2 regions of the Clostridium gelidum genome follow, and region 2 is predicted to be linked to the other one. Evidence: a T-box and tRNA genes for the amino acid it is inferred to sense, from the RefSeq annotation. Region 2 holds a T-box; the other holds one or more tRNA genes.
What was found. A T-box is a leader RNA that pairs with one kind of tRNA and senses whether it is charged. The one in region 2 lies ahead of pheS (phenylalanine--tRNA ligase subunit alpha), so its partner is inferred to be a tRNA-Phe.
Positions count from the first base shown of each region.

Region 1: it has a tRNA-Phe gene. The T-box ahead of pheS (phenylalanine--tRNA ligase subunit alpha) is inferred to sense a tRNA for this amino acid. The anticodon was not compared.

Region 1 is NZ_AP024849.1:5,704,510-5,721,700, forward strand. Features, by position in the region: gene psyc5s11_RS26140 (decaprenyl-phosphate phosphoribosyltransferase) at 1-693, opposite strand, end outside; gene psyc5s11_RS26145 (glycosyltransferase family 39 protein) at 680-2,209, opposite strand; tRNA gene psyc5s11_RS26150 (tRNA-Phe) at 2,877-2,952, opposite strand; rRNA gene rrf (5S ribosomal RNA) at 2,958-3,074, opposite strand; gene psyc5s11_RS26160 (hypothetical protein) at 3,395-3,877, shown strand; gene psyc5s11_RS26165 (4Fe-4S double cluster binding domain-containing protein) at 3,992-4,651, shown strand; gene psyc5s11_RS26170 (NAD-dependent protein deacylase) at 4,746-5,480, shown strand; gene psyc5s11_RS26175 (DUF2281 domain-containing protein) at 5,702-5,908, opposite strand; gene psyc5s11_RS26180 (response regulator transcription factor) at 6,178-6,873, shown strand; gene psyc5s11_RS26185 (histidine kinase dimerization/phospho-acceptor domain-containing protein) at 6,848-9,151, shown strand; gene psyc5s11_RS26190 (competence/damage-inducible protein A) at 9,372-10,607, opposite strand; gene psyc5s11_RS26195 (ROK family protein) at 11,063-12,016, opposite strand; gene psyc5s11_RS26200 (hypothetical protein) at 12,115-12,363, opposite strand; gene fusA (elongation factor G) at 12,636-14,717, opposite strand; gene psyc5s11_RS26210 (VanZ family protein) at 15,307-15,762, opposite strand; gene psyc5s11_RS26215 (hypothetical protein) at 15,909-16,346, opposite strand; tRNA gene psyc5s11_RS26220 (tRNA-Ala) at 16,683-16,758, opposite strand; tRNA gene psyc5s11_RS26225 (tRNA-Ile) at 16,760-16,836, opposite strand; rRNA gene rrf (5S ribosomal RNA) at 16,883-16,999, opposite strand; rRNA gene psyc5s11_RS26235 (23S ribosomal RNA) at 17,135-17,191, opposite strand, start outside.
Region 2 is NZ_AP024849.1:3,407,023-3,424,213, forward strand. Features, by position in the region: gene rsmH (16S rRNA (cytosine(1402)-N(4))-methyltransferase RsmH) at 1-789, opposite strand, end outside; gene mraZ (division/cell wall cluster transcriptional repressor MraZ) at 802-1,230, opposite strand; gene pheT (phenylalanine--tRNA ligase subunit beta) at 1,681-4,059, opposite strand; partial or broken gene pheS (phenylalanine--tRNA ligase subunit alpha) at 4,107-5,051, opposite strand; T-box leader at 5,237-5,464, opposite strand; gene psyc5s11_RS15545 (TrmH family RNA methyltransferase) at 5,557-6,351, opposite strand; gene psyc5s11_RS15550 (potassium channel family protein) at 6,369-7,040, opposite strand; gene psyc5s11_RS15555 (TrkH family potassium uptake protein) at 7,052-8,398, opposite strand; gene rplT (50S ribosomal protein L20) at 8,587-8,946, opposite strand; gene rpmI (50S ribosomal protein L35) at 8,975-9,172, opposite strand; gene infC (translation initiation factor IF-3) at 9,193-9,714, opposite strand; gene ytxC (putative sporulation protein YtxC) at 9,879-10,787, opposite strand; gene psyc5s11_RS15580 (DUF6873 family GME fold protein) at 10,993-11,697, shown strand; gene psyc5s11_RS15585 (hypothetical protein) at 11,828-11,992, opposite strand; gene psyc5s11_RS15590 (ABC-F family ATP-binding cassette domain-containing protein) at 12,403-13,959, shown strand; gene psyc5s11_RS15595 (hypothetical protein) at 14,207-14,635, opposite strand; gene psyc5s11_RS15600 (YjdF family protein) at 15,026-15,448, shown strand; gene ilvA (threonine ammonia-lyase) at 15,732-16,952, shown strand; gene psyc5s11_RS15610 (HAD family hydrolase) at 17,077-17,191, opposite strand, start outside.

The DNA.
Region 1 (17,191 bases), 2.3 Mb from region 2:
GTTATCATTACATGAACCTAATATACAATAAATGGAATATGACATAATGGTGCATGTTAAAGCTATATTTATAAATTGATCTAGCAATTTTTCAGTATATTCAGCCAAATTTTTTCTATGAGAACTAGCATTTTTACCCAAAACAATTAGTTCATTTCGTCTTTTTCCAAATCCTAAAAATAAAGATAGAAATAATGTACATAAAATTATCCATTTAGAAATTTCAACTTGTGTTGAAATTCCACCTGCAAGTACTCTTAAAATAAATCCTAGCGATATTGATAATATATCAATTAAAAAAATATTTTTAAGCTTAAAAGAGTAAATTATATTGTTTAATAAATATAAACATATAATAATAGCTATATATTTATTTAGACTAATTGCTATTGTTAATGATATGAAACTTAACAATATTCCTATTATTAGAGCTTGAAATAGACTGATTTTACCACTAGCAATTGGTCTGTTACATTTTACAGGATGTTTTTTATCACTCTCTTTATCTACAATATCATTAAGTACATAAACAGCAGATGATATACAACAAAAAGATATAAATGTAAGAAAATTATTCCATAATAGTTCAGAATTAATTAAATTGTTTGAAAAAATTATTGGTCCAAAGACAAAGAAGTTTTTAATCCATTGTTTAGGGCGTAATAATTTTATGGTGTATTTAAAATTCTCCATTTTCTCCTCCATTACTAATTACATTGCTATTTGTATTACCACTAACCTTGTCTTTACTAAAAGATGTCATAGCTACTATTATAAAGATCCACGAAAAAGGATAGGTATATCTATCTTGTGATTCTGTTAGTAAACATTGAAGAGAAAGACCACAAAACATAATATAAAAGAAATCAATTTTATAATTCCTATTTTTTTTATTCTTATATAATCCAATATAAGAAAGGATTAAAACTGCAATGTAAAATATCTGTGTGTAAATTTGCATATCATCACTTAATTTCATTAGATCTCTGCCTTCTGTTTTGCCCATTATATCTAAATAATGTTCTTTATTATAAGCTTCATTAAGCCCATCCTGCGACCAACAAACACCTCCAAAGTCTCCTACAGACCATTGTTTACCATATTTTAAAATATAAAATTCCAATAATTCTTTTTTGGGTGTTGTTGTTAACCTTTGTTTTATAATTTCTTTTGCAGCTTTATCTAAATTGTCATAATCTCCATCATATTTATCTATTAAACTACAATCTTCTTCATTCCAACCGCCTCCTGCTTCAATATTTGTACCCTTTAGCACTGACATGCTCATTGGCTCCATCGCATTCCAAAGATGATTCTCTGTTATATTTAATGATATTAATACATAGCTTACAATTACATAAGGAATTACAAACATTAATATAACTAATAAACTTTTAATTATTTTCAGTTTTATCTCTTCTCTGAAATATAGGAAAATATACATCAAATAAGCAATGATCATTATATAACCAAGAGGTCTAAAAAGGTGCATAGCACTTAAAGATAAACCTGATATTGAAAAAAATAAAAGTTTATTTTTGTTATCTCCATTTATTGCTTTAAAAAACATTAATATACTTAATAACAAAAATGGCATAGCCATATTTTCAGAGCAATAAACATTATTATAAATAATCATAGGTGGATAAATTGAACTTATAAGCAATACCCAAATACTTTTCTTTTTGCCTCGAAAAATTTCTTTTGATATAAAAAATATTAATATTATGTTTAACATAGAAAAAATAATATTTATAAATCTTATAGCTATTAATGGTAATGGATTAGAAAAAACTCTTATAATTAAAGAAAAATATAAAACTGTTATACTCATGTGCGGAAATCTAGCAAAATAACTATAATCCTTAAACATATAGGTATCACCATGTGAAAAATCTTCTGCACATATAAACATTCTATTAAAGTCGCTTATAGGAATACTATCAATGTTATAAAACCATAAGAATCTTATAACAAAAGCTGTAATCAATATGATAGTAATAATTAACGAGTTTTTATAATTGTTTTTCAACAAATAATATGTTGCTCCAATCAGCAGAATTGAAATAAAAAAACAAAAAATTGAAAATGATAAATTATCATCATCTTTTAAATGTAAGTAAACAATACTTCCTATTAAAGGAATTAGAAATAAAATTTTTAGGCTTAAATTTAAAAATTTATTAAATTTAGAATCTACAGTAATCATTAAACATCCCCCCTTATTAAATGTAACCTTATATTTTAATAGTAGGATATAACTATTAAGAAAGTGTAATCTAAATTATTAAGAAATTCGAAAGAATTTATTGCAAGCTAGTTGGTTATTAGGAATCATAAGAATCTATAAATAGATTTGAATACTTCAAAATTATTAAAGAACATATTTAGATTTATTGTTTTGCATTATAACTACATTAAGCAATCAAAAAGACCACACCTAAGTGACACATTCACATTCGCCTAAATATCTTCCTTCATCAGTATCATAAAAACAAACAATGCTTAAAGTACTCCAAACTTTTCATATTAATTAGATTTTAAGAAAAAAAATCCCTTTTCGGGGACTATGAAAGTTTAAAACAGAGGAAGGTTAATCTTCATCAATCCAATATGAACCTTCCTCTGTTCTCCTAAATAATAAAAATCTGCAATACAATTAGGGCACGCCATTGCTTGCATGCCCTTTCTTTTACAATCTTTTTTCATTATTTATCATATTTAAATCTACTTCGCAGATTATGTATTTCTGCTACTTTTCAGAGTTATAATTTCAAGGGTCGCGATGCACCCCAAATGACACATTGTCCATAGATTTGACTTTATTATAATTTTCTATAAAATGAAAAAAACACTAACATAAGTTAGTGCTTATATGGTGGCTCGAACTGGAATCGAACCAGTGACACGAGGATTTTCAGTCCTCTGCTCTACCGACTGAGCTATCGAGCCATCTTACCTGGCAACGTCTTACTCTTCCACACAGTCACCCGTGCAGTACCATCAGCGCTGTAGACCTTAACTGTCCTGTTCGGAATGGGAAGGAGTGTTACCTCTACGCCGTCATCACCAGATACAAGTAGTATTATATCGAGATATGGGGATTCTGTCAACACCTTTTCTAAAAGTTTTTTTATTTTCTTTCATTTGGACATAATTATACTAAATATCGTGACAATTTTCATACGAAAATCAAGAGATTTAGGATTATATTTCTTGTTATCATTACATCCTATTAATTAGTTTTATTAATACATATACCTACGTACTATCACATAAAAAGTGCTTAATAAATGTCTTAAATACACTAAGTGTATAGTATCTGTATATCCGGTGAGATATTTTGTAAATTATGTTATAATAAGTGCTAGATAAAATTATAATCTAATGAACAATGGTAAATTATGACGAGGGAAGTGCTATTTTGAACTACTCAGATTTAATGAATTTAGAAAATATATATTTAAATAATTTAGAAGAGCCACAAGAAAATTTTCTTAGGCTAACTTTTATTAAGAGTAAAACAAATGTTATTTCTGAATCAATAAATATTGGTGACAAAGTTATTAAAAATGTGCATTCAATTGATTATGATTATACAATTCCCTTAATACAAATTGATTTTGAATCATACATTGGATATTCGATTTTAAATGAGAGTTTTACATCCATGGATCATTATGAGGAATTTGAGGGTAAGGCATTTAGAATTTACAGAAAATCAAGGTATTTAGATTTCATAAAGGTTGGAACGTTTGCGTCAGAAGATTATCCCGGTACATTTAAACATTATGGGATTGTCTGCCTTAATCATATAATTGATATTGTTTCAGTATCAGAACCTGTTATTAAAGAGATACAAATAAGTGAGCCTTAGATAAATTTTGATGAACTCATTAAAAAGTGTCAATCACAATTTTCTTAAATTGTGTCTCAACAATATTTAAAAGCGAAGTGAAGAAAAACATTTTATATAAAAGGAGCACTACATATGATTGACTTATACAGTTGTATTTTAGAGATTTTCAAGAAAAATTCTGATATTCTATTTGGTATTTCTAATATAAGTTTTAGTGAATATAAATCAGAATATAAATGTGCATTAGTTTTTGCTATTCCTCATACAGAATTATTGAGTATAAATAATTATAAAGAAGAGAAATTTGAAAGTTTAATATGCGAAGCGCGTGATTGTATTAATTCGTTATTAGAAGAAATTACTACCCTATTAAAAAAACACAAAATTCAATATTACATACCACCTGTTGCACAATCAAGTGAAGAAACACTCATTGCGCCATTTTCATTTAAATTTGCAAGTGTAAATGCAGGTTTGGGATGGATAGGTAAAAATGATGTTTTAATTACAGAAAAGTATGGACCAAGAGTACGTTTATCGGCAATATTAGTTAATTATGAATTGCCAATAGGAAGTCCTATTATACAGAGTGGATGCCCACCAGCGTGCAATATATGTATCAAGGCTTGTCCTCATAATGCATTAACTGATTACCAATGGAATATAGGCGCAAAACGTGAGGAATTAATTAATTATAAATTATGTAATCATAAAAGAAGCCTTTATTTAAAAACACATCATAGAAAACATTCTTGTGGATTATGTATGGTATCATGCCCTTTGGGACTATAAAAATATATTAAGTTTGATTTGCTTTCTTCTTTAAATGTATAATAAATTAAGAATAATATATTCTTTTATCTAGAATTATAGTTGGAGGTATTTTATGAGTATTGAAAAATTATCAAAAATTTTAAAGGAAAGTAACAACATAGTTTTCTTTGGTGGAGCCGGAGTATCAACTGAATCTAATATTCCAGATTTCAGAAGTTCAACCGGATTATTTAATGAAAACCTCAATGTTACATTTACTCCTGAACAATTAGTATCGCATTCATTTTATATTAGATACCCAGAAGAATTTTTTAATTTTTATAAGTCAAAACTTATTTATCCAGAAGCTAAACCAAATGGCGCCCATTTAGCATTAGCTAAACTTGAAGAAATGGGAAAACTAAAAGCTATAGTAACTCAAAATATAGATGGACTTCATCAAATGGCAGGAAGTAAAAATGTTTTTGAGCTTCATGGATCTGTTCATAGAAATTACTGTACTAAATGTCATGAATTTTATGATGCAAAATTTGTTTTAGAAGCTAAGGGTGCTCCTACCTGTACTAAATGTGGTAGCGCTGTTAAGCCAGATGTAGTACTTTATGAGGAAGGTTTAGATGATAAAGTAATTAGAGGTGCAGTAGATGCAATTTCTAAAGCTGATACTCTTATTATTGGGGGAACTTCACTTGTAGTTTATCCTGCTGCCGGACTTATAGAATATTTTAGAGGTAAAAATCTTGTACTTATAAATAAAAGCTCTACTTCTGCTGATTCCAAAGCTGATTTAGTTATTAATGATTCTATTGGTAAAGTCTTAAGCGAGTCAATACAGTTAATGAAATAAAATAGTGAACGATAATTTGAGCATAATAAAGATCACTCAATCCTTATAAGAATTGAGTGATCTTTATTATACTTAAATCTATACTTGATTATTCTCCAAGCTTTAGCCTTAGGGACGAAGTATGACCCAAAATAGACTAGCATACTGACTTGTTATTTCTTTTACCATCCCTTAGCCTTCGGTAAAAATACTAATTATTTTATCAGTCACTTCTTGAATTTTTATAAATTTTTCCAAGCTTCATCCTCCTCTGGCTTAAGCCAGTCTTTACTTAAACTTTTTTCACTTGCTAAAGTTATATTATCAATTTTAAAATTATTATTGTTTACTTTTTTAAATTGTATAAAATCTATATAATCATCTAGTTCTTCCAAAAGATAAGGTGGTAAACTTTCTATCTTCTTTAACAATGTTTCTCTATTAATCATTTAAATCACCCTCCTTTAGCATTATATTCAATTAATATTATAACACATACAATAATTAAATCTCCAAATATAAACTTACATTTTTTTGAATTTAAGTAATAGTAATTACTTAACTATTAATAAATGAATTCTTTCGATTTTCTTAAGAATTTAGCTTATACTTTTGTAATATTATTGCCTTAGTATAAATATATAGGATTTATTAATTTCTATTAAGTTACACCATATGGTAAAATAAGATTAAATTTCAAAGAACTTTGGAGGAAAACATGAAAAATTATAATATTTTAGTTGTTGATGATGACAAAGCAATAACAGATGCAATAGAAGTATATTTAACTAATGAAAAATACAATATTTTTAAGGCTTATGATGGACTACAAGCTTTAAATGTACTACAAACTGAAGACATACATCTTATTCTAATGGATATAATGATGCCTAATATGAATGGTACAAGGGCCACTATAAAAATAAGAGAAGAAAAACAAATTCCAATAATAATGCTCTCTGCAAAATCAGAGGATACTGATAAAATATTAGCTTTAAATTTTGGTGCAGATGATTATATAACTAAACCATTTAATCCATTAGAACTAATTGCTAGAGTTAATTCTCAAATTCGAAGATATACAAGATTTTCTCCTCTTATAGAAAATAATAATGTAATTATTATAGGTGGAATAGAACTCAACAAAGAAAGTAAAGAAGTATCTGCAGAAGGAGTAAATGTAAAATTAACCCCATTAGAATTTAAAATTTTAACACTTCTTATGGACAACCCTAATAGAGTATTTTCTATTGAAGAAATCTATGAGAGAGTATGGAATGAACCAGCTTTTAATAATGTCGATACAGTTACTGTCCATATAAGGCGCATAAGAGAAAAAATAGAAATAAATTCTAAAGAACCAAAATATTTAAAGGTGGTATGGGGAATTGGATACAAATTTGAAAAACAATAAAAAGACTGTTAATAAATATTTTATAATAATATCATTGTGTATTGCCATTTTGCCTATTCTTTTAGGTTTGTCAACATTTTCAGAAGGATTAATTAATAACGGAAACATATCTGATGAAAAATCAGAACTTTATGATCAATATGTTCCAAACATTGTAAAAAGCGCTTTTTTTAATGATGAAAAAGGGGATATAAGAGATGATGTTATCTCAAAAAAAATAGATCGTCTTCAACTTGAATATAAAAGTGCACTACAGGTTACTCAAAAGTCTTATGAAGACTATTCAAAAGAACCTGATAACTCCGCTGATAAATTAAAAGACTTAAAAAATGGATATGATAACGCCAGTGCAAATTTTTATCAAAGTTATGACGAGTATAGAAAACAAGCTATAGACAATATTAATGAAGACATAGCTTATCTTAAAATTGTAAATAATCCAATAAATCTTGAATTTTACATTGAGTTTAAAGACGGACAAGTAGTTAGTAATATTAGTGACGGATCTATAAATTCTATTATTGATGAATCAGAAAAACATTCTAAAGATTATATAATGTTTATAGATATATCTAATAATTCTCCTAAACAAACAATTAGTACACATAGTATGGACTATAAACTTGATAAATTAATTCCTACTTATTACACATTTAAAGATTCAGATGTTAGACTAAGTAACGTAATCATTAGATTACCAAGTTCATTAGAAGAAGGAGATGAACTTTATACTATAACTCAAAAAGATAAAATATCTAATGTTATTGGATATGGAGCATCAACATTATTAGTATTAGATATAATTATGCTATGTATTTTTATATTTAAATTAAAAAAACAAAAAGATATAAAATTGGAGAATACTAATATATTAAAATTCTATAATAAATTGCTTATTGAAATCAAGGTTTTAGTTGCTGTACTAATCCTGAATACGTTATTAGGTTTAAACAATATAATTACTCATTGGGGACACGATCTTATAGAAAACCGCATTTCATATATAATAGGACAAACTCATAATTTGCATACATCAAGTAGTTTTTGTATACAGATGTTTAGCCTCTTCATAACAACTAGTATAATAGGATATTTAATAATGTGTGATATATATCAATTTTATTTAAATAAAAATAAACCTGAGACAAAGCAATATATTTATGAAAAATCTATGTTCTGCATAACCTATAATAAATTCAAGATCATTTTTTCTAATGAACCAATGACTAGGAAAATAGGATTTATTTTAATTATATTTGTTTTATATTTAGCCTCAATAGTTTGGTCGATGTGGATAATATCAACTCATGATGCTTTCTTATTCTATTTATGGATGCATCAATGGTACTATAGAATTCCTGTTATTGTGTTTATTGGTTCACTAATTATAAGTATTTTAGGTACGGTATTTATAATTAAATATATTTTTACCTTTTTCACTGACATTAATAAAATAAAGATAACTACAGATAATATTATAAAGGGAACTTATAAAAACGAAATAAAAATTAAAAATTCATCTCTTCTTAAGGAATTAGCAGATAATATAATGAATATAGAAGATGGTTTAGACAAAGCTATAGGTAAAGCTGTGAAAAGTGAAAGAATGAAGGGTGAACTTATAACTAATGTATCCCATGATTTAAAAACTCCTTTAACTTCTATAATTAATTATGTGGACCTTTTAGATAAGGAAAATGTTTCAGAAGAAAAGAAAAAAGAGTATTTAGCTATCCTAAATGAGAGATCATCAAGATTAAAAATCTTAATTGAAGATTTATTTGAAGCCTCAAAGGCAGCTTCAGGCAATTTAGAAATGCATATGGAGAATTTAGACCCTGTAGCACTTCTTAGGCAAACTTTAGGAGAGTTTGAAGATAGAATAAGTAATTCTAATTTAGATTTTATAAAAAGCATACCAGAACAAAAATTAACTATATATGCAGATGGGAAAAAGACATTTAGAATATTTCAGAATCTAATTTCTAATATTCTTAAATATTCATTAAAAGGTACCAGAGTCTATATAGATGTTGAAGAAAAAGATGAATTTATATCTATAACATTTAAAAACATCTCAGAGTATTCATTAAATTTTACTGAAGAAGAAATCTTAGAAAGATTCAAAAGAGGAGATGCTTCAAGGACAACAGAAGGCTCAGGACTCGGATTATCAATTGCTAAAAATTTAGTAGAACTTCAAGGTGGGATATTTGAAATAAAATTAGATGGTGATTTATTCAAAGTTGTAGTTTTATTAAAAAAACAGAAACTTTAATTAAATTTCTGTATAAATAAATTCAATTTGGCAATAACTAATAATGAAGTGTTTAACTTCATTATTTAATCGCCTCTCCCCCATTTTTATTTATATACAATAGTTAAGTGCCGTAATTATGTTCAATGATTTGAAATAATTACGGCACTTTCGTTTTATATTTATTCTCAATGGTATTTTAATAGAATGTTTATAATCTTTCATATTTGCGAATTGATCCCTATTTCTTAATAAGAATCCTTCTAAGCATATCTAATCCAGTTATTGTAGCTTGAAGTCTAACTCTGCTTCTATTTCCATTAAATATGCATTTCTTAACTGTTACTTCCCCTTGTACATATACTCCTACATAAACTAATCCCACTGGTTTTTCTTCTGTTCCACCATCTGGTCCTGCAATTCCTGTTGTCACAATACTTACATCTGTTCCAGCTGTCTTTGCAATACCAATTGCCATTTCCCTTGCTGTTTCTTCACTTACAGCTCCATATCTATCTAATGTTTCATTCTTAACACCTAATCTATTATGTTTAGCCTCATTAGAATATGTAACAGCACCTTCTAAAAGCACTTCAGATATTCCCGGGTAATTAATAAGGGTACTTGCTATCATTCCCCCTGTACATGATTCAGCCGTAGATACAGTTAACTTCTTTTCAATTAAAAGCTTGGCTACAACATCTTCTATTGCAATGTCTTCCGTTGCATAGACATTATCTCCTAATCTTCCCTTAATTTCTTCTTCTATAGGTGCTATTAATTTTAAAGCCTCTTCTTCATTTTCAGCCTTTGCTGTTATACGAAGATTTACACCAACTTCTTTTGCATAAGGTGCAATAGTAGGATTAGTTTGAGCTTCCATCAAGTCCTTAACTTCATCTGCAGCAGCACTCTCTCCAATGCCTAATATTTTTATCATTTTTGATACCAATACTGAATCAGACTTCTTTTGAAGATATGGCTTAACTGTTTCTTCAAACATCGGTTTCATTTCCTTTGGTGGTCCTGGTAAAATAATCATTATTTTATTATTTTCTTCTATAATTACACCTGGTGCTGTACCATTATTATTATTTATAATAATAGCTCCCTCCGGAATTAACCCTTGCTTTAAATTATTTTCAGTCATTTTTCTTCCTCTGAATTTGAAATAACCCTTCAGCTTTTCAATTGATTCTTCATCTGGCAGTAATTCTTTATTAAAATATTTTGCTGCAACTTCTTTTGTAATATCATCCTCTGTAGGTCCAAGGCCACCTGTTGTTATTATAAGATCACTTCTGCTATAAGCCTCATCAAGAGCATGTACAATTCTTTTTTCATTATCTCCTACAACTTGTTGATAATACATATCTATGCCTAAAGTTGCTAATTCCTGTGCCAAATACTGAGCATTAGAATTAACTATGTCTCCTAGTAAAATTTCTGTCCCTATAGCTATAATTTCTGCTTTCATATTTATTACCTTCTTCTCGTTATATTTATATACAAAACCCATTTTTAGTCCTTTTAACAATATTAGATTATTAATTTTTAATTGTCAATTATTTCAACTGTATAAATATGTAAAACCTATCCAATAAAATATTGAATAGGTTTTATATACAAATATTTTCTTTTTATAATACGCTATCCCCAAATTAAATTTAGAGATAGCTTATATAAAAAATTTTTTCATCTCAATCTATTTTAAGCAAACACTTAAATCATAAAAAAACAAAATGTTTTTTACATAATTATTTACCTAAAAAGAAATAAGTAATATGTATGAGAGGAAAAAATTCATTGCAAGAGAGCTTCTATACTTGTATTGTATGTATAATCTCTCTTACTTATTCATACTATTGAAAATTTATTAAAAAAAAGTTACTACACCGTGTTTTAAATATCCATAGATTACTTAGATAAATATTATTTATCTTCTGTTTCAAGTAATGCTAAAGCTACAGCACCTACTACGCCTGCATTTGTACCTAGTCCTGCTGGAACAATTTTAACTGATTCAGCCATAGACTTAAAGCATCTCTTATTAACAACTTTTCTTACTGTATCAAAAACAATATCTCCAGCAGCAGCTACTCCACCACCAATTATTATTATTTCTGGATCAAAGATAGAAACTGCATTAGCAACAGCTATTCCTAAGTAATTTAATGCATTGTCAATTATATCTTTGCAAACTGGATCTCCTGCAGCTGCTTCTGTAAATACTTCATATGAAGTAACAGTTTCATATTTTCTTAGAGTCGTTTCAACTTTACTAGTTAATGCTTCTTGACCTCTTTTAGCAATTGCAGTTCCTGATGATGTTGCTTCTACACAACCAATATTTCCACAGTTACATCTTGGGCCGTCTGGTGCTACTGTCATATGTCCAATTTCTAAAGCATTTGAAGTATGTCCTCTATATACCTTTCCATTAAGAACAGCACCTCCGCCTACTCCAGTGCTTACAGTAAAGAATACTACATGTTTAGCGCCTTTTCCTGCTCCAAACATATATTCACCAATAGCTGCAACGTTTGCGTCATTATCTAAAAATACAGGTAATCCAAACTTTTTATTTAATGGCTCAACTAAATTAAAGTTTTTAAAAGGAAGATTTGGTGTATAAATTATAGTTCCTTTTTCAGCATCTAAAGGTCCTGGTGAACCAATACCGATTCCCTTTATCTCTTCATAAGTTGCTGAACCATCTTTAATTACTTTTTCTACAGATTCAATAATTCTATTTAATACAGGAATTTCTCCTTCACTAGCATTTGTTGGCACTGTTGTTTGACTTATTACTTCTCCATTTAAATTAGATAATGCAGCACTTATTTTAGTGCCCCCTAAATCTACCCCTACAACATACTTTTGCATAATTTAACTCTCCTTCATTTCATTTAATTTCCCATTTAAAAACAATTTATTCTAATTGTTATTATACTATATTATGTTGTGTTAATAAAACCTGTATTTTAAATATTATTTTCATGTGCCTTATTTGCACTTATATAATAGTTGCCAAAATCATCATATTGGGTATAATTAATAATAAATTTATTGTCTCTAAGCATTGAATTAATTACATCTATATCACCTTTATTATCTTTATTAATCCTTATTACAAAATTATCATCCTTGTCTATTATATTTAAATAATCAAATATATTGCTATAATCACTTAATTCTATACTCCCACTAATGTCCATACTATAATCTGACATTAATCTTCCTCCTTACTAAATATAGTGTTTAAAATTCAATACTCTTACAAAAATAGTATTTCTACTTATAAGTGATTTTATGCTATTTTAATGATTAAAAATTCACTTGAATTTAATAAAAGGCATCTGTATAAAAGCTTTAAAAAGTAATCTAACTTTTCAATCCTTTTATAACAAATACCTTTTACATATTTACCCTCATTATCTAATTAAATTAAACTAATTAATAGTTAAACAAGCTCATTAAATTGATCTTTGTTTCTATAAAAATTCTATTTTCTTACCTCTTTTATGCTTTCTATAGCTTTTGATAATTCTGCTTCTGGAACTTCTTCATATCTTACAATTTCCTTTGTGAAGGTTCCCCTTCCTTGAGTTAATGAGCGTAATTCAGTAGCATACTTTCTAACCTCTGCAAGTGGAACTTCAGATGTAACTTTTTGTTTCTCCCCTTCTGATTCCATCCCAATTATTCTGCCTCTCTTTTTATTTATATCTGCTATTACATCTCCCATATATTCATTAGGCAGTAAAATTTCTACTTTCATAATAGGTTCTAGCAAAATAGGATTAGCTTGCTCAAGGCCTTTCTTGTAGGCTATCGATGCCGCCATCTTAAATGCCATTTCAGATGAATCCACAGCATGATATGATCCATCATGAAGTATTGCTCTAAGCCCTATAACTGGACATCCAGCTAAAACCCCATGTGATATGCAATCTCTCAATCCTTTTTCTACTGCTGGAATGAAGTTTCTTGGAACAGCACCACCAACAACATTATCTATAAACTCTAAATCCTCTACTCCATCACTTCTTGCTTCAAACTTAATAACAACATCTCCATATTGTCCATGTCCACCAGATTGTTTTTTGTGTTTTCCTTGCACATCAGCAAAACCCTTTATTGTTTCTTTGTAAGGAACCTTTGGTAGACTTAATACTACATCCACTCCAAACTTACCCTTTATCTTACTTGAAATTATATTAATATGAGTTTCTCCAAGTCCTGAAATAATAATTTCTGCATTTTCTATATCTCTAGATATTACAAAAACAGGATCTTCTTCTTTTAATTTATTTAAAGCTTGAGATATCTTTTCTTCATCTCCCTTAGCTTGTGGTATTACAGCCATAGAGCAAACTGCCTTTGGAAAATTCATCTTATCATACATTATTTTAAAATCTGGACTCGCTAACGTATCTCCAGTACTTGTATATTGTAATTTAGAAATCGCACCTATATCCCCTGCAATAATCTTTTTAGTTGGTATTTGTGTCTTACCTCTAATAAAACAAATATGAGATAATTTTTCGCTCTTTTCTTTATTAACATTTAATACTGTCATATCATCCTTTGCCTCTCCAGTTATAACTCTAAAAAATGATATTTTACCTACAAATGGATCTGCGATAGTTTTAAATACTAATGCTGAAAATGGTTTCTCTTGATCAAGATTTATGAAAACCTCTTCATTTTTTACAACATCTAAAGCTTTTTGAGCAATTGCATATTCTGGTGAAGGAAAACATTCCACTATATCATCAATTAAAGAATCCATTCCTATAACTTTAGTTGCACTTCCACACATAACAGGTGCAATATCGCCACTAGCACATCCACTTATTAATCCTTTATATATCTCTTCATCACTTAATTCGCCTTCGTTAAAATACTTATCAAGTAAAGCTTCATCTGTTTCTGCTACAGCCTCCATAATCATTTTCTTACATTTCTCAACTTCACCCATTAATTCCTCAGGTATATCTAATATTTCTATCTTCTTCGTTGTAACATCATATATTCTAGCTTGCTTAGATATTATATTTATTACTCCCTTAAAATTATCTTCCTCTCCTATTGGATATTGAATTGGAACCACACTTATTCCAAACTTTTCTTTAAGAGATGCTAATACCTTATCAAAGCTTGCATTTTCTCTATCTAATTTATTTATAAAAATTGTCCTAGGCAATTTAATCTTATTACAATATTCCCATGCTCTTTCAGTTCCAGCCTTTATTCCTGAAACTCCACTAACAACTATCATTCCAACGTCTACAGCTCGCATACCTTCAATACATTCACCTTGAAAATCAGCATAGCCTGGAATATCTATAAGGTTTATTTTAACATGATCTAATTCAATTGGAGCTACTGAAAGAGCAATAGAAAATTGTCTCTTCTTCTCTTCAGTATCAAAATCTAAAACAGTAGTCCCATCTTCAATCTTCCCTAATCGATCAGTTATCTTTGAATAATATAAAATACTTTCTGCGAGTGATGTTTTTCCTGTTCCATTATGTCCCATTAATCCTACATTTCTTAAATTTTTAATACTATAATCTTTCATTAGCCCTGCCAAACCCTTAAGTCACCTTAGAAGCTGGCTTTCACCTGCCTTTCACCTTATAATACTCTGTCTTATTTATAATTCTATTTATATTTATGAAATCCTCCTTATTTTCATAATTTTCTGATAATTTATATAAAATATATTTTTATTCTTACACCTTTTAACTAATTTCGAGTTTTATTGTGGTATTTATAAAAAACATTATCATTCTATCTGTTCTTATTTAAATTTATATTTATTATTTTGAAGCTGAAAATCCACATCTAATTATTATTATTGCTTGTATCTGCAAAACATTTGGATAAACTATATTTAAAATTCAATATTTACTTATGGTCTATAGTATCATATATATTCTTTACCTCAGAATAATATTAAATTCTTTAAATATAAAATTAATACCCTTATCATTTTTAGATTCAAAACTTCAAGTATTTTTCACTGCCTTTTATTACAATTCTTATTGGAAGAATTGCATGGGATAATAATCGTGTTTTGAATAAAAGCAGATGTATTTCTACATCTGCTCTTTTGTATATATGCTAATCAATCTATTTATCCCATTAGCTTTTTAATCAAAATTTTATCAAATTTCTTTTTTAACAATCTGATGTTTTTTGTGGGTAACAAATAAGTTAATTAATACTGTGGTAGCCCCTCCGCAAGTATCAATTATAACATCTCGAATTGCTCCTGATCTTCCCGGGACAAACAATTGATGTATCTCATCAGTGCAAGCATAAAGAAATACGAATACTATTGTTATAATTATAACTTGCTTCATATCAAAATATAACTTTAACACATTTAAAACAAGTAATGCTAAAATCATATATTCAAAAAAATGCGCACATTTTCTAACAATAAAATTAGCAAGTTGGCCAAAAATATTGTTCATATCTATCCCAATTTTAGAAAGTATATCTATTATGCCACCACTTTGAGAATCTGATATGTTAGCTGGTTGATTTGACATAATAAATATTCCAATAATCCAAATAATCAATAAAACCCAATAAATTATTTCTCTTCTGTTTTTCATATTCTTCCTCATTCTATTAATTAATTTTAACTTTGAATATCTATAGGTATTTCATTTGATATCTTCATCTCTTTAAATTAGAGTTAAGAACTTCAAATCCCTATCTATAGTACTCCATGTGAGTATAACTCCAAATTAGCTTCTCTTTATTCTGACATATATCTATTTATATATGCAAGTGATTCTTCTAATAATTCTTGACCTTTTTCTAATCCATCAACTTTCATTTCTAAATTACAAATTCTTTGGTCAATTTTGTACATAAGCTGTTTGATATCTTGCATTAGTTTTGCCTCATATGTCACTTGTATACCCTCATCATCAATAAATACTTTTTCTGGAGGATATCCACATTTAGTGCATTTTGCATATATTCCTTGCTTTTCTAAATTATTAAATATTTTAAATGTATCATTATTACATTTTTTACAGCTTGATAGCATCACAAATTCATAATAACTTACATCATAATAATAAGTATTGCCACAATCCTTACATGTTAATTTTAACTGATTATCTTCTGTCACTATATGAAATTCATTCCCACTACATCCATCTTTTTTGCAGACAACAGTTTGTACCATAATCCTACCTCTCATAATATAATTTTTTTCTTCATATTCCTAACTATAAGCCAGATATTAAAATTACATTTTTACATATATTTTACATTTAAATTATATATCATAATTTCTATATTGTACACTTTAATAGTTAGTATTTTTAATTCATTTTATGAGTTAGTTCTACTATTTTTTCAATTACTATAAATTTTAATTCATCAAAAGCTAAGAATCACTTTATTTAAAATATAACTCAAAAATAGATTTAATCATGTCTTTTTAAGAAATTATAATATTTAAGCATAATTCCTTAAATAACAAAAAAAACTATGAATTATAATTCATAGTTTTTTCTAATGGTGGAGATTAAGGGAGTTGAACCCTTGACCCCCTGCGTGCAAGGCAGGTGCTCTCCCAACTGAGCTAAACCCCCATGGTGGACCTTCAGGGACTCGAACCCTAGACCTACCGGTTATGAGCCGGTTGCTCTAACCAACTGAGCTAAAGATCCATTAGCTAATATTCCTTAACTAAAAAATCTTGTATTCTACAAGAATACCTCGCAACGTCCTACTCTGCCACACAGTCACCCGTGCAGTACCATCGGCGCTATAGACCTTAACTGTCCTGTTCGGAATGGGAAGGAGTGTTACCTCTATGCCATCGTCACGAGATTAAGTGAGTCTCTAAATCTATGATTTAGTTAAACGAACTTATGCAAATTCGTTAGAATTTGTTTTCCTCTGAAAGAATTGTTCTTTCAAAATTGCATATAGAATTAATGTATATTTTACAACTTGATTAAATAATTGGTCAAGCCCTCGACCTATTAGTATCAGTCAGCTAAATATGTTACCATACTTACA
Region 2 (17,191 bases):
ACAAATACATGGATTTTCTAATTCTCTAAATTTAAGTTTTACTATTCTATCTTCTAAAGAATGGAATGTTATAATAGCCATTCTTCCGCCCTTATTTAATCTATTTATTCCATCTTCTATAGTTCTATTTAATATTTTAAGTTCCGAATTAACTTCTATTCTAATAGCTTGAAAAGTTCTTTTTGCTGGGTGAGGTCCATCTCTTCTCAGCCTTGCAGGAATAGCAGCTTTAATAATATCTACAAGTTCAAATGTTGTTTCAATAGGCTTTTCTGCTCTTCTATTGATTATAATATTGGCAATTCTTTTAGCAAATCTTTCTTCACCATAATCTTTTATTATTTTATATAATTTTTCTTCGCTGTAATTATTTATAATTTCATAAGCTGAAAAATCACTATCTCTATCCATTCTCATATCTAATGGTGCATCATGCATATAACTAAAGCCTCTTGAAGCTTCATCAAGTTGATATGACGAAACCCCAAGATCCATTAAAATTCCATCAACTTTCTCAATATCTAATTCATTCAAAATACTATCTATATTGTAAAAATTATTGTGAACATATTTTACATTTTCAAACTCTTTAAGCCTCTCTTTAGCAGCTTTCAAAGCATCTTGATCTTGATCTATTCCAATTAATGTTCCATCTTTAGATAAATGCGATGCAATATGAGATGAATGTCCTGCACCGCCTAAAGTACAATCAACATAAATCCCATTTTCTTTTATATCTAATGCGTCTATACATTCATTTAATAATACTGATACATGTTTAAATTCCATAATCAAAACTCCTTATATTCCTAAATCATTCATTTTTTCTGCAATTGAATCAAAATCCATATTTGACTCATTGTATTCATTCCACTTTTCTTTGCTCCATATTTCTACTCTAGACAATACTCCAATACTTACTATGTCCTTTTCTATCCCTGCATATTCCTTTAAATTTTGTGGAATCAATCCTCTTCCTTGCTTGTCCAATTCAATTTCACAAGCACCTGAAAAAAAGAACCTTACAAAAGATCTTGCATCCTTGTTTGTTAAAGGCAAAGTTTTCATTTTTTCTTCTAGTACTTTCCATTCTTCAAGTGGATAAGCGTAAAGACATCCATCAAGACCCTTTGTAATAACAAACGTATTACCAAGACCATCTCTAAGTTTCGCTGGAACAATTATTCTATTTTTAGGATCTAGACCGTGTTGGTATTCTCCAATGAACAATATTCTCAGCTCCCACTTTGATAGATTTCATACTTTTCACTCTATTATAACCCACTTTGCACCACTGTGCACCACTTTATCTATATTATTCTATAAAAATATAGTATTTCCTCCCTAAAATAAATATTTTTTTAATATTTATTCACTTTTAATTTATGTTTTAATGGAATATATATATATAATCTGAATTTTTTTCTTCAATACCTTAAACGTAATAGATTCTTAAAAACAAAAATAAACTGCCTTAGAATAAATAAAATTTATTCTAAGGCAGTTTATTAAGATAGTTTTAAGGCACATGAAAATAAATAACAATTCCAAAGTTGCCATGAATATTTTTCATCAGGCAAGGAGACAAATTGCCCTCATAGCAGGCCTATTAGATCAATTTGTCGACGTAGCATGATGAAAATAGTCTGGCAAATGGACTTGTTATTTTTTTGATTGTACCTAATCTCTTAATGTAGCTCCAAGTTTGTATTCAAGAGATCTTAGTATTTTTTCATGGACTTTATTAACTTCGTTATCTGTTAATGTCTTATTTTCATCTCTATAAGCAATTGCATACGCTATGCTCTTCTTACCATCTGGTATTTGTTTTCCTTTATATATATCAAATAGTTCTACTTTTTCAACTATATTTCCACCAGCTTTGCGTATTGTTTCATCAATTTCTTGAACTAAAATAGCATCTTCAACAAGTAATGCAATATCTCTTGTTACTGCTGGGAATTTAGGTAATGGTTTATACTTCTTATCCATATTAGAACTTTCATATAGTGCATCTAAATCTAATTGTGCTACAAAACATGGTACATCAAGTCCATAATTTTCACAAACTTCTAAATGAACTTCGCCTAAAGTTCCAGCTACATTTTTCCCTATAACAAGTTTAGCTGTTTTCCCTGGATGATAGCTTACATTTTCACTTTCTCTTTCATACTTGGCATTTTTTATTCCAAGACCATCTACTATATTTTCTACGGCACCCTTAAGATCTAAATAATCACAGTCTCCATACATACCAATAGTTATAATGTTCTTTTCTGTTGGAAGCTTAGTATCATCTTCATTCTTTATATATACTTTTCCCATTTCGAATAATCTAACATAAGAATTGTTTCTAGAATAATTTCTCCCTAAACTTTCCATCATTGAAGGAAGTGTTGTTGTTCTCATTACACTATAATCTTCACCTAATGGATTTCTTATTTTAACTACATTTCTAAGTTCACTATCTTCAGGTAAAATAATTTTATCAAATACCTTTGGTGATACAAATGAGTAACTTATAGATTGGTTTAATCCACTACCTGTTGCAAGTAATACTACTCTATTATCTAAAATGCCTTTTCTGTATCTTGGTTCTCTACCAGTAGATGCAGTGAATATTGTTGCAGGAATATTTTCATATCCATAAATCCTTGCAATTTCTTCAGCTATATCTTCTCTAATTGCAATATCAACTCTAAAAGTTGAGGCTGTTACAACTAAATTTTCTCCATCAATTTTTGTAAATAAATCAACACTATCTAAACATCTTTTCATTTCTTCTTTAGAAATGTCAGTACCAAGGAAAGAATTTACCCAATTAGAATCAACAATTACTGTTCCTGCTTCTTTTTTATTGTTGTAAACATCTATAGTTCCTTCCATAACTTCTCCAGCCTCTAATTCACAAATCAAAGCGCAAGCTCTGTTAATTGCAATTTCAGCTAAATTAGGGTCAATATCTTTTTCAAATCTGCTTGAAGCTTCACTTCTTAAGTTTAATTTTTTAGAGTTTACTCTAATATTAGTTCCATCAAAGTTTGCACATTCAAATATAACTTCTATAGTATCTTCCTTTATTTCTGAATTTAATCCACCCATTATTCCAGCAAGACCAATAATTGTATCGCTGTCTTTTATGCAAAGCATAGAATTGTCTAAAACTCTTTCAGTTTCATCTAATGTTGTAAATTTTTCATCAACCTTTGATCTTTCGACCACAATCTTGTTAGATGAAATTTCTCTTTTATCATAAGCATGCATTGGCTGACCAATTTCTAACATAACAAAGTTTGTAATATCAACTATGTTATTTATAGGTCTAATACCTGCTTCAAGTAATCTTTCTTGTATCCAACCTGGTGATGACTTTATTTCAACATTTTTTATTCCTCTTGCCATAAATCTAGAACAAAGTTCATCCTTAACTTCAACTTTTAATTCATCATTAATGTTCGCAGGATTTAAAACTTTATACTCTACGTTTGGCATTTTATATGTTATTCTAAGTGCTGCTGCAGTTTCTCTTGCCATACCAACAATACTTAAACAATCAGGTCTATTTGAAGTTATTTCAAAATCTAAAATTGCTTTATTAAGCCCTAGAACATCTTTAATATCTGCCCCAAGTACTGTATCAGAAGGTAAAATCAGCAATCCATGAACTGGTTCATCTCCAGCTGTTCCAAGTTCTTCTTCTGAACAGAACATACCCTGCGATACTTCTCCTCTAAGCTTTCCTTTTTTTATTTTAGTTCCATCAGCTAAAGTTGAGCCATGAAGTGCAACTGGTACTATATCTTGCTCTTTCATATTTGTTGCAGCGGTAACTATTTGTATTTCTTCGCTTCCTATATTAACTTGACAGATGCTTAATTTTTCTGCATCTGGATGTTTTACTATTTGCACAATTTTTCCTGTAACTACTTTTTCAATTACATCTCCTTGAGTTATAAGTTCTTCAAGTTGTGAACCAGTTAAGGTTAATTTATCTCCTAATTCTTTAGGACTTACATTTATTTCAACATAATCTTTAAGCCAACTATATGGTACTTTCATGTTTTTTCCTCCTTAATTTTACCTTTGGGTGGTTATGTGTATCATTTCTAGAATTGATCTAAAAATCTAACATCACTTTCATATAATAATCTTATATCATCTATTCCATAATTTAGCATTACCATTCTATCAACACCAAATCCGAAAGCAAATCCGCTATAAACCTCTGGGTCAATACCACAATTTCTAAGTACATCGGGATGAACCATTCCGCATCCAAGAAGTTCTATCCATCCACTGCCTTTACATACTCTACATCCTTCTCCACCGCAAACAAAACAAGTTGCATCCATTTCAGCTGATGGCTCTGTGAATGGAAAATGATGTGGCCTGAATTTAGTTTGAACTTTGTCACCAAACATTTTTTTTGCAAACAATTCTAAAGTTCCTTTTAAATCTGCAAAAGTGACTCCTTTATCAATAACCATTCCTTCCATTTGATAAAATATAGGCGAATGAGTAGCATCTACTGAATCTGATCTATAAACCTTACCTGGAGATATCATCTTTATTGGTGGTTTTTGATTTTTCATAGTTCTAATTTGAACTGGTGAAGTTTGAGTTCTGAGTACTATATTATCATTAATATATAAAGTATCTTGCTCACTTCTTGCAGGATGATTTTTAGGAATATTTAGCGCTTCAAAATTGTAATAATCAAGTTCTACTTCAGGACCATCCTCAATTGTAAATCCCATTGAAATAAATATTTCTTCCATGCTTTGAAGTGTTAAATCTAAAGGATGTCTTTTTCCTATAACTTTTTTCTTTCCTGGAAGTGAAATATCTATAGTTTCACTTGAAAGCTTTGCATTTCTTTCTTTATCTTTTATATTTTTTATAGTTGCATCTAATTTTTCTTCTACTAGAGCCTTAGCTTCGTTAACCAATTTTCCGATAAGTGGCCTTTCCTCAGGCGATAATCCTCCCATACTTCTTAATATTGTAGTAAGTTCACCTTTTTTTCCTAAGAACTTAACTCTGATTTCTTCTAATTCAGTACTTTTCATAGCTGTTTCAATTTGTTTTACTGCAAGTTCTTGTAATTCTTTTAATTTCTCTTTCATAATAAAAATCTCCTTTCAACAATTACAATGTAAACTTTCTTTAAATTGCGCATTCAACACATAAATATTTACATTGTTTAATTTTTTGCATAAAAAAATCATCCCCCATAAAAAGGGACGAATTATCCGCGTTACCACCCTAATTGGAGCTTTTAATAAAAAGCTACCCAACTCAATTAATATTAACGACTTCTTTTGCCGCTAGCTACTACTAAAATTTTCACAGCTAGAACTCCTGAGCGAACTTCAATATTATATTATTTAAGAAGGCTTGCAATCTATGACCTTCTCTCCCTTAAAACTTTTCTAATATCTACTTTCTCATTCACAGTTTTTAATTATTTAATTAATACAACCTAATTATACAAATAAACAATAAAAAATTCAATAGTTTATTTCATTTTCATCTATAAATTAACATATATTAAACTTATTCACTGTCCCATAACCTATCTTGTCTTACTTTTTCGTACATTATAACAGATGTTGCTATAGCCACATTTAAAGATTCAGCATTTCCCGGCATTGGTATTTTAACTTTTGTATCTGCTAAATCCAAGACCTCATTGCTAACCCCATTACCTTCATTTCCAACTGTTAAGATCACCTTGCCTCGTAAATCTTCCTCAAAAAAATCCTTATCTGTATCAAGTGAAGTTACAACTAAATTAAATCCATCTTCTTTTAAGTTTTTAACTAAAGATAAATTATCATCATCATATTGAATCGGAATATAGAATATTGAACCCATTGTTGACCTAATTGTTTTTTCATTATATATGTCAACTGTTCCTTTAGTTAAAATTATTCCTTTCACTCCAGCTGCATGTGCTGTTCTAATTACAGTACCTAAATTGCCTGGATCTTGCAACTTATCGCAAAGTAAATAAAACTCTCCATTAGCATTTACTGGTATTATATTCATATTTATGACTGCAAGTATCCCCTGTGGATTTTCTGTCGAAACAAGCTCTTTAAATAAACTTTCATTTATTTTATAAATTTTTATATCTTCCGTTATATAATCTAGTAAAAATTGATCAATCTTTCCCAAAGCATCTTCTGTAACAATTAAATAGTCTATATCTACTTTTGCTTTGAATGCTTCTTGAACTAATCTAAATCCTTCAATCATATATTTACTACTTTTACTTCTGTTTTTTCTTTCTTTAAGCTTTTTTGTCTGCTTAAATAAATTATTTTCTTTGCTTTCAATACATACCAAAGTCTTACACCTCAAAACTATTTACTTTTTTTGCCTAGCATACTTTCAAACTTGCTTAGATCCTCACTAGTACCAAGAGCTACTAAAACATCTTTATCTTTTATTACATATTCTGCTGAAGGAGATACCTTTATGCTATTCCCATTTTTTACTGCTACCACATTTATACCATATTTTCCTCTTATTTTTATATCTTTTATTGATTTATTATTCCACTCGCTTAATGCTTCAATTTCTACCATACTGTGTTCTGCAGATAATTCTATATAATCTAATATATTTGAAGATACTAAGTTATGAGCTACCCTTACTCCCATATCATGCTCAGGCAAAATCACTCTATCTGCACCAATTTTATATAAAACTTTAGCATGCATGTCACTATTACCTTTTGCTATTATATATTTAACGCCCATTTCTTTAACTAATAGAGTTGCCATTATGCTAGCTTGAATATTATTCCCAATAGTTACTACTGCTACATCAAAATTTCTAATGCCTAAAGTTTTTAATGAATTTTCATCAGTTGCATCCATTTGTACAGCATGAGTAACATTATCTGCAATTTCTTGAATTCTATCTTCATCCTTATCTATTGCTAATACATCATGGCCTAAATTATATACAGTTGTAGCTATTGAAGCTCCAAATCTACCAAGTCCAAGTATAACAAATTGTTTTTTTGCCATCTTAATTTCCCCTATCCAATTAATATTTTTGTTTCTGGGTATCTAATTCCACTTTTTTTCCTTTTATTAATCACAGCTAAAATTACTGTTAGCGGACCAACCCTACCAAAATACATTGTAAGTATAAGCACTATTTTGCTTGCTGAACATATGTGTTGGGTTACCCCTGTACTTAATCCTACTGTTCCAAATGCTGATGTAGCTTCATAAAGCAAGTTTATAAAAAGTTTATCCGGCTCTGTTATACTAAGTATCATAGTTACAGTTATTACTATCATCATACAAACAGAAAATAAAGTAAACGCTTTGTACACTGTTTCCTTTGAAAATCTTCTTCCAAAAGCCTCTGTTTCTTCTCTACCTTTCAGTACAGAAATTACAGTAAAAATAAGTATTCCAAAAGTAGCTGTTTTAAGCCCACCAGCTGTTGAACCTGACGAACCCCCGATAAACATTAATATTATTGTCATAAGTTTTCCTGACATAGTCATTCCATCAGTTGAAACACTATTAAATCCTGCTGTTCTTGGACTAACAGATGCAAAAAAAGAATTCAATATTTTATCATTAATATTCATATTCCCAATTGTTTGCGGATTTTTATATTCTACAATAAATATAAACACAGTTCCTAAAACAACTAAGCTAGTAGTAATTAATAATACAACTTTTGAATTAGTTGATAATCTTTTTCTTTTCCTAAAGTTAAACATTTCAATTAAAACAGTAAATCCAAGTCCCCCCAAAATTATAAGTCCAGCTATAGTCAATAAAACAACTGGATTATTATAATAACTAACTACACTCTGAAAATTTCCAAACAAATCAAAACCTGCATTACAAAAAGAAGATACTGCATGAAATATACTGTAAAAAATGCCTTTTTTCCATCCAAACTCTGGTATAAATTGTGTTGATAGTAGTAATGCTCCAATAAATTGAATACCAACTGCAAATCCTAAAACATATTGAACCATTTTCACAAGTCCTTGTATGTTAAAAGCATTCATAGCTTCTTGCATAATAAGTCTATCTCTAAGTGTTATTTTTTTCCCTAGCAATATTGCTACAAAAGTGGCAAGTGACATAAAACCAAGCCCGCCAGTTTCAATTAAAAGCATTATTACTATTTTGCCAAAAATGCTCCAATGAGTACCTGTGTCTATTGTAACAAGTCCTGTAACACATACTGCTGAAGTTGCTGTAAAAACTGAATCTAAATAATTTGTGTATTCTCCATTAGCTGACGAAACCGGCAAACTAAGTATAAGTCCTCCAGTTAAAATAAGTAATACAAATCCTATTGCAAGAATTTGAACTGCATTAAGTTTTGATTTTTTTATTAAATTTCGTTCCATACATTCACCTCAAAGGTTAATTAATCCCACCATGTTTTTATAATGATTCATACATTGTTAAGTTATAACTTTATAACATTCTTATATTATCAAATTATTTGATAAATGAAAACTCAAAAAATTATTTCACAACATATCAAACTTATTATGTATACAAAAAAAATGCGACCTAAGTCGCATTTTATGTATTAAGCGTTTATTTGTTTTTTAGCAACTTCTACTAATTCTGCAAACGCTTTAGGATCATTTATAGCTATTTCAGATAACATTTTTCTGTTGATATCTATTCCAGCTAATTTGATTCCATTCATGAATTTTGAATATGAAAGATCGTTAATTCTTGTAGCTGCGTTAATTCTTGCGATCCATATGCTTCTAAAGTCTCTCTTCTTATTCTTTCTTCCAACATAAGCATTTCTCATTGCTCTTATTACTGATTCATTTGCAGTTTTATATAACCTACTTTTTCCACCGTAGTATCCTTTTGCAAGTTTTAAAACTTTTTTATGGTTTTTACGGGCATTTTTCGCTCTTTTTACTCTTGCCATTACTTAAACCTCCTGTATTAATTCTATATTATAGGTATGGTAATAATTTCTTCATTACTTTTAATTGTGATTTTGAAACATATCCAGCTTTTCTAAGATGTCTCTTAGTTTTTGAGCTCTTCTTTGTTAAGATATGGCTTCTAAATGCCTTACCTCTTTTTAATTTTCCTGTACCTGTTATTCTAAATCTTTTTGCTGCACCTTTATGAGTTTTCATTTTTGGCATGATTAAATCCTCCTCTCAAGTTATACCTTTTTAGGGCCTATAACCATTGTCATGTTTCTGCCTTCTCTTTTAGGTCTTTTTTCTACTAGGCAGACATCTTCTAATTTAGCTGCAAAGTTATCAAGAATCTTTTGTCCCATATGGGAAAGTTCCATTTCTCTACCTCTAAATCTAACAGTGATTTTAACTTTATCCCCTTCTAATAGGAACTTCCTTGCATTTTTTGCTTTTATATCAATGTCATGTTCCTCAATAGTTAAACTACATCTTACTTCTTTAAGACTTACGATTTTTTGCTTTTTCTTAGCATCTTTTTCTTTTTTAGATTGCTCATATACATACTTACCATAGTCCATAATCCTACAAACTGGTGGCTTCGCAGTAGGAGACATCATAACTAGATCCATATCTTTTTCTTCAGCAAGTCTTTTTGCTTCGATCGTTTGGACAACACCTAATGGTTCCCCATTGCTTCCTATTAGTCTAATTTCTTTTTCTCTAATCTGATCATTCATAGAAAAATCTTTATTAATATTTTTCACCTCCGAAAAACTCTATACATAATAAAAAGACGGCATCACTGCCGTCTCATATTATCAAATACTCAATAATAACTCTTCATCAAATACCCATACTAGTAGTTTATAAACACTGTAGGGTGAGAAACGGCTGTTTCTTCTTAACATGTATTAGTATATCATCACGTTTAATACATGTCAACATTTTTTGTTATTATTTTTTTATCGTTAATATTACTATAACATTCATGAAAAGTTACTTTATTGCCGAATACATTTTCTATTGTATCTAAAAATTCTTTATTAGTACACTTTTCTTTTCCATATATGATTATATTTTTAGGCGCACTTGTTATAAGACCACTTATTAATACATCTTCCATATTTAATTCTAATCTGCCTTGTTCTGCTGTAATTTCCTTTAAAAAATCATAATATAAGTCTTTCCCATCCCCATTTTTTATTATATAGTTGTTATTTTCTTCTATTATTATATTTATTTCTTCTATTTTACATTCTTGTATCTCTACAAAGTACTTTAATAATTTCACAAATTCTTTATACTCTTTTTCCACCATATATCTTTCTACCACTTTGTCTATAATACTCTCTATGTCTCCTCTAAGTTTTTTCATTCTAAAAGTTATAAAACCATCTATATTAATCTCTTGTTTTTCGCGTATACAATCTTTTATTTTCTCTACCATTGAATTTATTCTATTTAAACAATATATAGAGTCTTCATTTTTAGTTGCTTCTTCATATTTTAATACTTTTACTATTTCATCTTCCACTTCTAATATTTCACGTTGTTTTAAGAAAAAATAATTGTCAGTTATAAATTCAAAAATTTCTTTTTTTCTATAATTATCTATAACTATTTTATATAAAATATTACTAATATATAAATTAATAATCTCTTCTACTTTTTCATTATAACAATTTTCTTCACAAATTATCTCAATCACATGAGTTTTCTTTTCTATACTTTCAACAAATCCTACTAATATATCTTTTTTCTTTAGTAATTCTCTTAGCTCTTGTAATTCATTGAAAAAGTTTAAATCTTCATTATAAGCTAATTTTAAAATAAGCATGGATTTCACTCCCTTCTTAATATTAGTATGTATAAAATTTTTATAGCTATGCAAAATTTATATTTTATTTTTTTGAATCTGCCTTAGATTATTAATACTTAATTGACAGGTTATAATTTTAAGTTCAAAATATAATCTATAATTCAAAACAATACTTTAAATATTGAATATAAATTATCAATTATACATTTCAAAGGAGATATATATGCATTGTTTCGTTGATTATAGAGTTACTAAAGAAGAATTACTAAACCTTTCAATATTAAATGTGAATCCAATATTAGTCCCTAAGTGTAACAAAGTTTATGAAGCTATAAATGGTCATCCTGATATTCAGCTAAATATACTAAAAAATAAATCACACTCTCAAATTATTGTTCAAAAAGATATTTCAAAATGTTTCAAAGAAATTCTTAAATCAAATAACATACACTATATTATTTCAAAAAATTCATTGTCCAATACATATCCTTGTGATATTATTTTAAATTCTTTAATTTTAGAAAATTATTTTATTCACAATTTAAAATACAGCGATGAAGAACTTTTAAAATCTCAAAATTCAAAAGTACATGTTAATGTTTCTCAAGGATACACCAAGTGTTCGATTCTGCCTGTCAGAGACAATGCATTAATCACAAGTGACAAAGGAATTTTTGAATCTTTGAAAGAATATGACTTTGATATTCTTTTGCTTCCTCCTGGAGATATATTACTACCTTCATTAAATTATGGTTTTATAGGTGGGGTTGGTGGTATGATCTCAAATAATAAGATGGCTTTCTTTGGTGATTTAGATAGTTACAAGTGGGGATCTGAAATAAAAAAATTTCTTTTTAAGCATGATGTCTTGCCCATTGCACTAAGAAAAGGAAAATTAATAGATAGAGGTAGTTTGCTTACCCTTTAACCCTGTGTCAACTATATAATATGATTTCTATTTTTTTGTGTTACTTTTAGATAAACTTAATAAATAATTTATTCATATGCGTAAATTATAAAAAGTTAGTAAATCAATTAAATTTACTAACCTTTATAATTTATCTCATCATTCTTTTTTTTATCTCATCACTTAATCTCTCTGCTTTCACCTTCATAATTTCTCCCATATCCCTCATTTCACTTCCCATATCTTGTGCTAACCCCTTCATTTCACACCCCATCTTTTCAGCTTTTTCTCTTATTTCATTAGTTAAATTTCCCATTACAATATCTCCTTTCATTAAAACTATGTTCTTAAATTAAGATAAATATTTAGATTTATAAGTCCTTTTATTTACATTAATAAGTTTGCCCAAAAATAGGACTATTATTAATAAAAATTTAACTTTTTTAATTTTTTCTTTGAATATGATTAATCAAACTACAACCTTCCCCTTCCACTGGTCACTTCTATATAATTTACCATATTAGACTAAATCCTTTTGAATGTGATTAAATTTTTAGAAATTTACTTTGACTATTAGCTTTCCATCATTTAAACTAAAAAATGTACAATTTACATTTTACAATTTACAATTGTGGATGAAATTCTTTTTGATAAAAAAGTTTGTTCCTTCATTGTCAATTGTCCACTGTTAATTGTTAATTTATTTTAAATTTTAGGAGGCAATTAATGAGCGTACTTACTGTTAAGAATATGAATCATGGCTTTGGAGATAGAGCTATTTTTGAAGATGTTTCATTTAGATTATTAAAAGGAGAACACGTTGGTCTTATTGGAGCAAATGGTGAAGGTAAATCAACATTTATGAATATAGTAACTGGAAAACTTATGCCTGATGAAGGTAGTGTTATCTGGTCAAATAATGTTAGAGTTGGTTATATGGATCAACATGCTGTTTTAACTAAAGGACAAAGCATGCGAGATGTTTTAAGGGATGCATTTAAATATCTTTTTGATTTAGAAGCAGAAATGAATTCTCTATATGAAAAAATGGGTGATTGCACTGAAGATGAATTAAATAAAATGTTAGATAGAACAGCTATAATCCAAGATTTGCTTGATCACAATGGATTTTATGTAATTGACCCAAAGGTTGAAGAAGTTGCCAAAGGACTTGGGCTTTCAGATTTAGGCCTTGATAAGGATGTTAATGATTTATCTGGTGGACAAAGGACTAAGATTCTTTTAGGTAAACTACTTCTTGAATCTCCAGATATTTTACTTTTAGATGAGCCTACTAATTATCTTGATGAAGAGCATGTAGAATGGCTTAAAAGATATCTTCAATCTTATGAAAATGCATTTATATTAATTTCACATGATATTCCGTTTTTAAATTCAATAGTAAATTTAATATATAGCGTAGACGAAAGAAAACTCACAAGATATGTTGGAGATTATGCTGAATTTGAAAGAATACATGCAATTAATAAAGAAAAATTAGAAGCTGCTTTTGAAAAACAACAAAAGGAAATTTCAAGACTTGAAGATTTTGTTGCTAGAAATAAAGCTAATGCTGCTACTGCTAACATGGCTAAATCTAGGCAAAAGAAGTTAGATAAGATGGATATCATAGAAATTTCAAAGGAAAAGCCAAAACCAGAATTTACTTTTAAAACTGCTAGAGCTCCAAGTAAAATCATATTTGAAACTCATGATTTAGTTATAGGATATGACACACCTCTTACAAAGCCACTTAACTTATACATGGAAAAAGGTCAAAAAATAGCACTAGTCGGAGCTAATGGACTTGGTAAATCAACACTTCTAAAAAGTTTACTTGGAACAGTTAAACCGCTTAGTGGACAGGTTAACCTTGGTGATTATCAATACATAGGATATTTTGAGCAAGAAGATAGAAAAAATAATAAAAATACATGTATAGAAGAGGCTTGGCAAGAATTTCCCGGATATACTCAATCCCAAATAAGAGGTGCTCTTGCTAAATGTGGATTAACAAGTAAACAGATTGACTCTCAAATAAGAGTTTTATCAGGTGGAGAAGCTGCAAAAGTTAGGCTTTGCAAAATTCTAAACAATGAAACAAACATATTAATCCTAGACGAACCTACAAACCATTTAGATGTAGATGCAAAAGATGAGTTAAAAAGAGCATTACAAGAATATAAAGGCACAATCCTTATAGTATCCCATGAACCTGAGTTTTATAGAGATATAATAACTGAAACTTGGAATTGTGAGGATTGGACAACTAAAATAGTTTAATGACAGAATTATAACAATTGATTTTAAAAGGGGCTGTTGCAAAATGCAACAGCCCCTTTTAAAAGTACACAGAAGTTTATAATATATACGTTATAATTAAACTTCTACATTATTAAATTAATAGTTTTAATAATTCTAAAAGAAAAGTGAATATCCAAATCTTGTATTTAGCTAGTATAACTTTCTCAGCAAGCTTTTTATCCTTCACCGTTAATTGTTAATTATACATTTTTAATCAGATTATGTACTAACTATATTTTAAGTGTATAACTTTTTCGAAGCCATCTCCATATAAATAAACAAACGTTTTCGGAACAAAAATAAATACCAACTTTTCTCGCTCATTAGTAATTTTAGTTTCTTCCACTGACCATTTTTCTACAGATCCATGAGAAGAAACATCTGTATTCACTCCACTATCGGCATAAGGAACAAACTTCGTAGCCTCTTTAGGAAGCCAAAAGAGCACTCTATAATGAGGCATTCCATCTTCTTTCATTATTGTATCATATGCCGGATAAGCTCTTTTTTCATTTAGATTATTTCTACTTATCTGCTGAATTGAGTTTGAAATTGATAAGTCTCCAAAGTCATTCGACGAATTAAGATAACTTGATATCCGGGTGGATAAATAAAATATAATTGGTATGCAGCAGATTCTCAACTTTTTTCTCATACTTAAAGCTCCTTATTCTGTCATATATTTAGCAATCACTCCAATTTGACATATTATATTATATTCTATCATAGTTTTCACTTTATTGGGACTATTTAAGTTAAAATGAATACACATACATGTGATTTTTGCCAAATTTGCAGTTTTAACTAATTTATGTTTGATATTTTTTACAATTTATAACTCTTTATGTTTCCTCGAACTTATAGAATAGCTACAAAGCTTTTTTATAAGACCCTTTTAATCAAATCAATTTTAGTTTATAGTATTACTTAAGAGATAAAAACACAGTTTCTGCTGGTAGTCAGAACCTATATAATAATATAGCAGTAACCTGCCCTCCTGGGTTGTCCATTCTCTAAGAATTTATATCTACAGGAGGATTTAATTATGATATCACAAATTAATTTAACAGTTCTTTTTAACGATCCCTTTTGGATTGGTATCTTTGAAGTTACCCAAAATGATGAATACAAGGTATGTAAATTCACTTTTGGGCCAGAGCCTAAAGAAGAAGAAACTTATGAACTTATATTGAACAAATTCTATTCATTAAATTTTAGTAATCCAATTTCATCTGATAAAAATACTTTCACTGAAAAAAAGCAAAATCCAAAAAGATTACAAAGAAAGATTCAAAAAGAAACAGCTGCAAAAGGAATATGGACTAAAGCTCAAATAGCTATCAAACTGCAACATGAAGAAGGTAAGCTACAACGTAAGAAAAAATCCAAAGAACAAAAAGAGCAAGAAGAAGAAAGAAGACTTTATTTAAAGAAAAAGAAAAAGCTTGAAAAACACAAAGGTCACTAATTAAATAAATAAAGGAAGAAGTACTTATTAAAATTGTGCTTCTTCCTTTATTTATTGTCTAAATCTTCTAATTATTTTATTCATAAAAATTACTATAACCTTACTATTTTTTACTCTTTACCAATATTAATTACCTTTTGAAATTAAATTTTTTCAGTTATAATTCAAAAGTTTAAAGGCAAAACTATTGAGGCAAAGTGTACCTTGACATAAATTTCTAAAATGTTATCATAAAACTATTGATATTTATATATTTATTATACATACAGAAGGGGTTATTAAAATGATGACATTAGATAAATTCGAGGAAGCATATGAGATTGTGCAAAAAGTAATATTAAAAACGAAATTAGTTTACAGTGATTATTATTCAGATATGACAGGCAATAAAGTTTATTTGAAGCCTGAGAACATGCAAAAAACAGGGGCGTATAAAATTAGAGGAGCTTACTACAAAATTAGTACTCTTACTTGCGAAGAAAGAAACAAGGGACTTATAACAGCTTCCGCTGGTAATCATGCACAAGGAGTTGCCTATGCAGCAAAAGAATATAATGCAAAAGCAATAGTAGTTATGCCGACTACTACTCCACTTATGAAGATAAACCGTACAAAGGCATATGGTGCAGAAGTTATATTACATGGTGATGTTTATGATGAAGCCTGCAATTATGCATTAGAACTAGCTGCAGAAAAAGGTTATACTTTTATCCATCCTTTTGACGATTTAGATGTTGCAACTGGCCAAGGCTCTATTGCAATGGAAATAATAAAAGAACTTCCAACTGTTGATATTATTTTAGTTCCAATTGGTGGAGGTGGACTTGCTACTGGTGTTTCTACCTTAGCAAAGCTTCTTAATCCAAATATTAAAGTTATTGGTGTAGAACCAGCAGGTGCAAATTGTATGCAAGCCTCATTAAAAGCAGGAAAAGTTGTCACTCTTCCAGATGTTAATACTATAGCTGATGGTACTGCTGTTAAAACTCCAGGTTCTAAACTGTTCCCATACATACAAAAAAATATTGATGATATTATTACAATTGAGGATCATGAATTAATCGGTGCATTTTTAGATATGCTAGAAAATCATAAGATGCTTGCTGAAAATTCAGGATTATTAACTGTTGCGGCCCTTAAGCACTTAGAAGTTAAGGATAAAAAAGTTGTATCTATTATAAGTGGTGGTAATATGGATGTAATTACTTTTGCTTCTTTAGTACAACATGGTTTAATTGAAAGAGAACGTATTTGTACACTTTCCGTTTTACTTCCAGACAAGCCAGGAGAACTTACAAATGTATCTAAGGTAATTGCGGAAGCTCAAGGTAATATAATTAAGCTTGATCATAATCAATTTGTTAGCATTAATCGTAATAATGCAGTTGAACTTGAAATTACTATGGAAACTTTTGGTCATGACCATAAAGAATCAATTATGAAAGCACTAATAGATAATGGATATAAGCCAAAGTTAATTCAACCTAAAATGATTTATCAATAAAAAATAGGAATGCCTCAAATTCTGAGGCATTCCTATTTTTATTTTAAGGCTGATGAAAGAAATTAACAGACACTATTCCCTATCTAATGCTTTCATGTACCTAACTTTATTATAATTAACACTTCTAGTTTTCTTTAGTTTCTTTTAAATAGTTCTTTACATCTATTAAATTATTACATATCTTAAACGCCAATTCCTTAGTATCATCATCTAGAAATTTCATATCAGGAACATGTATG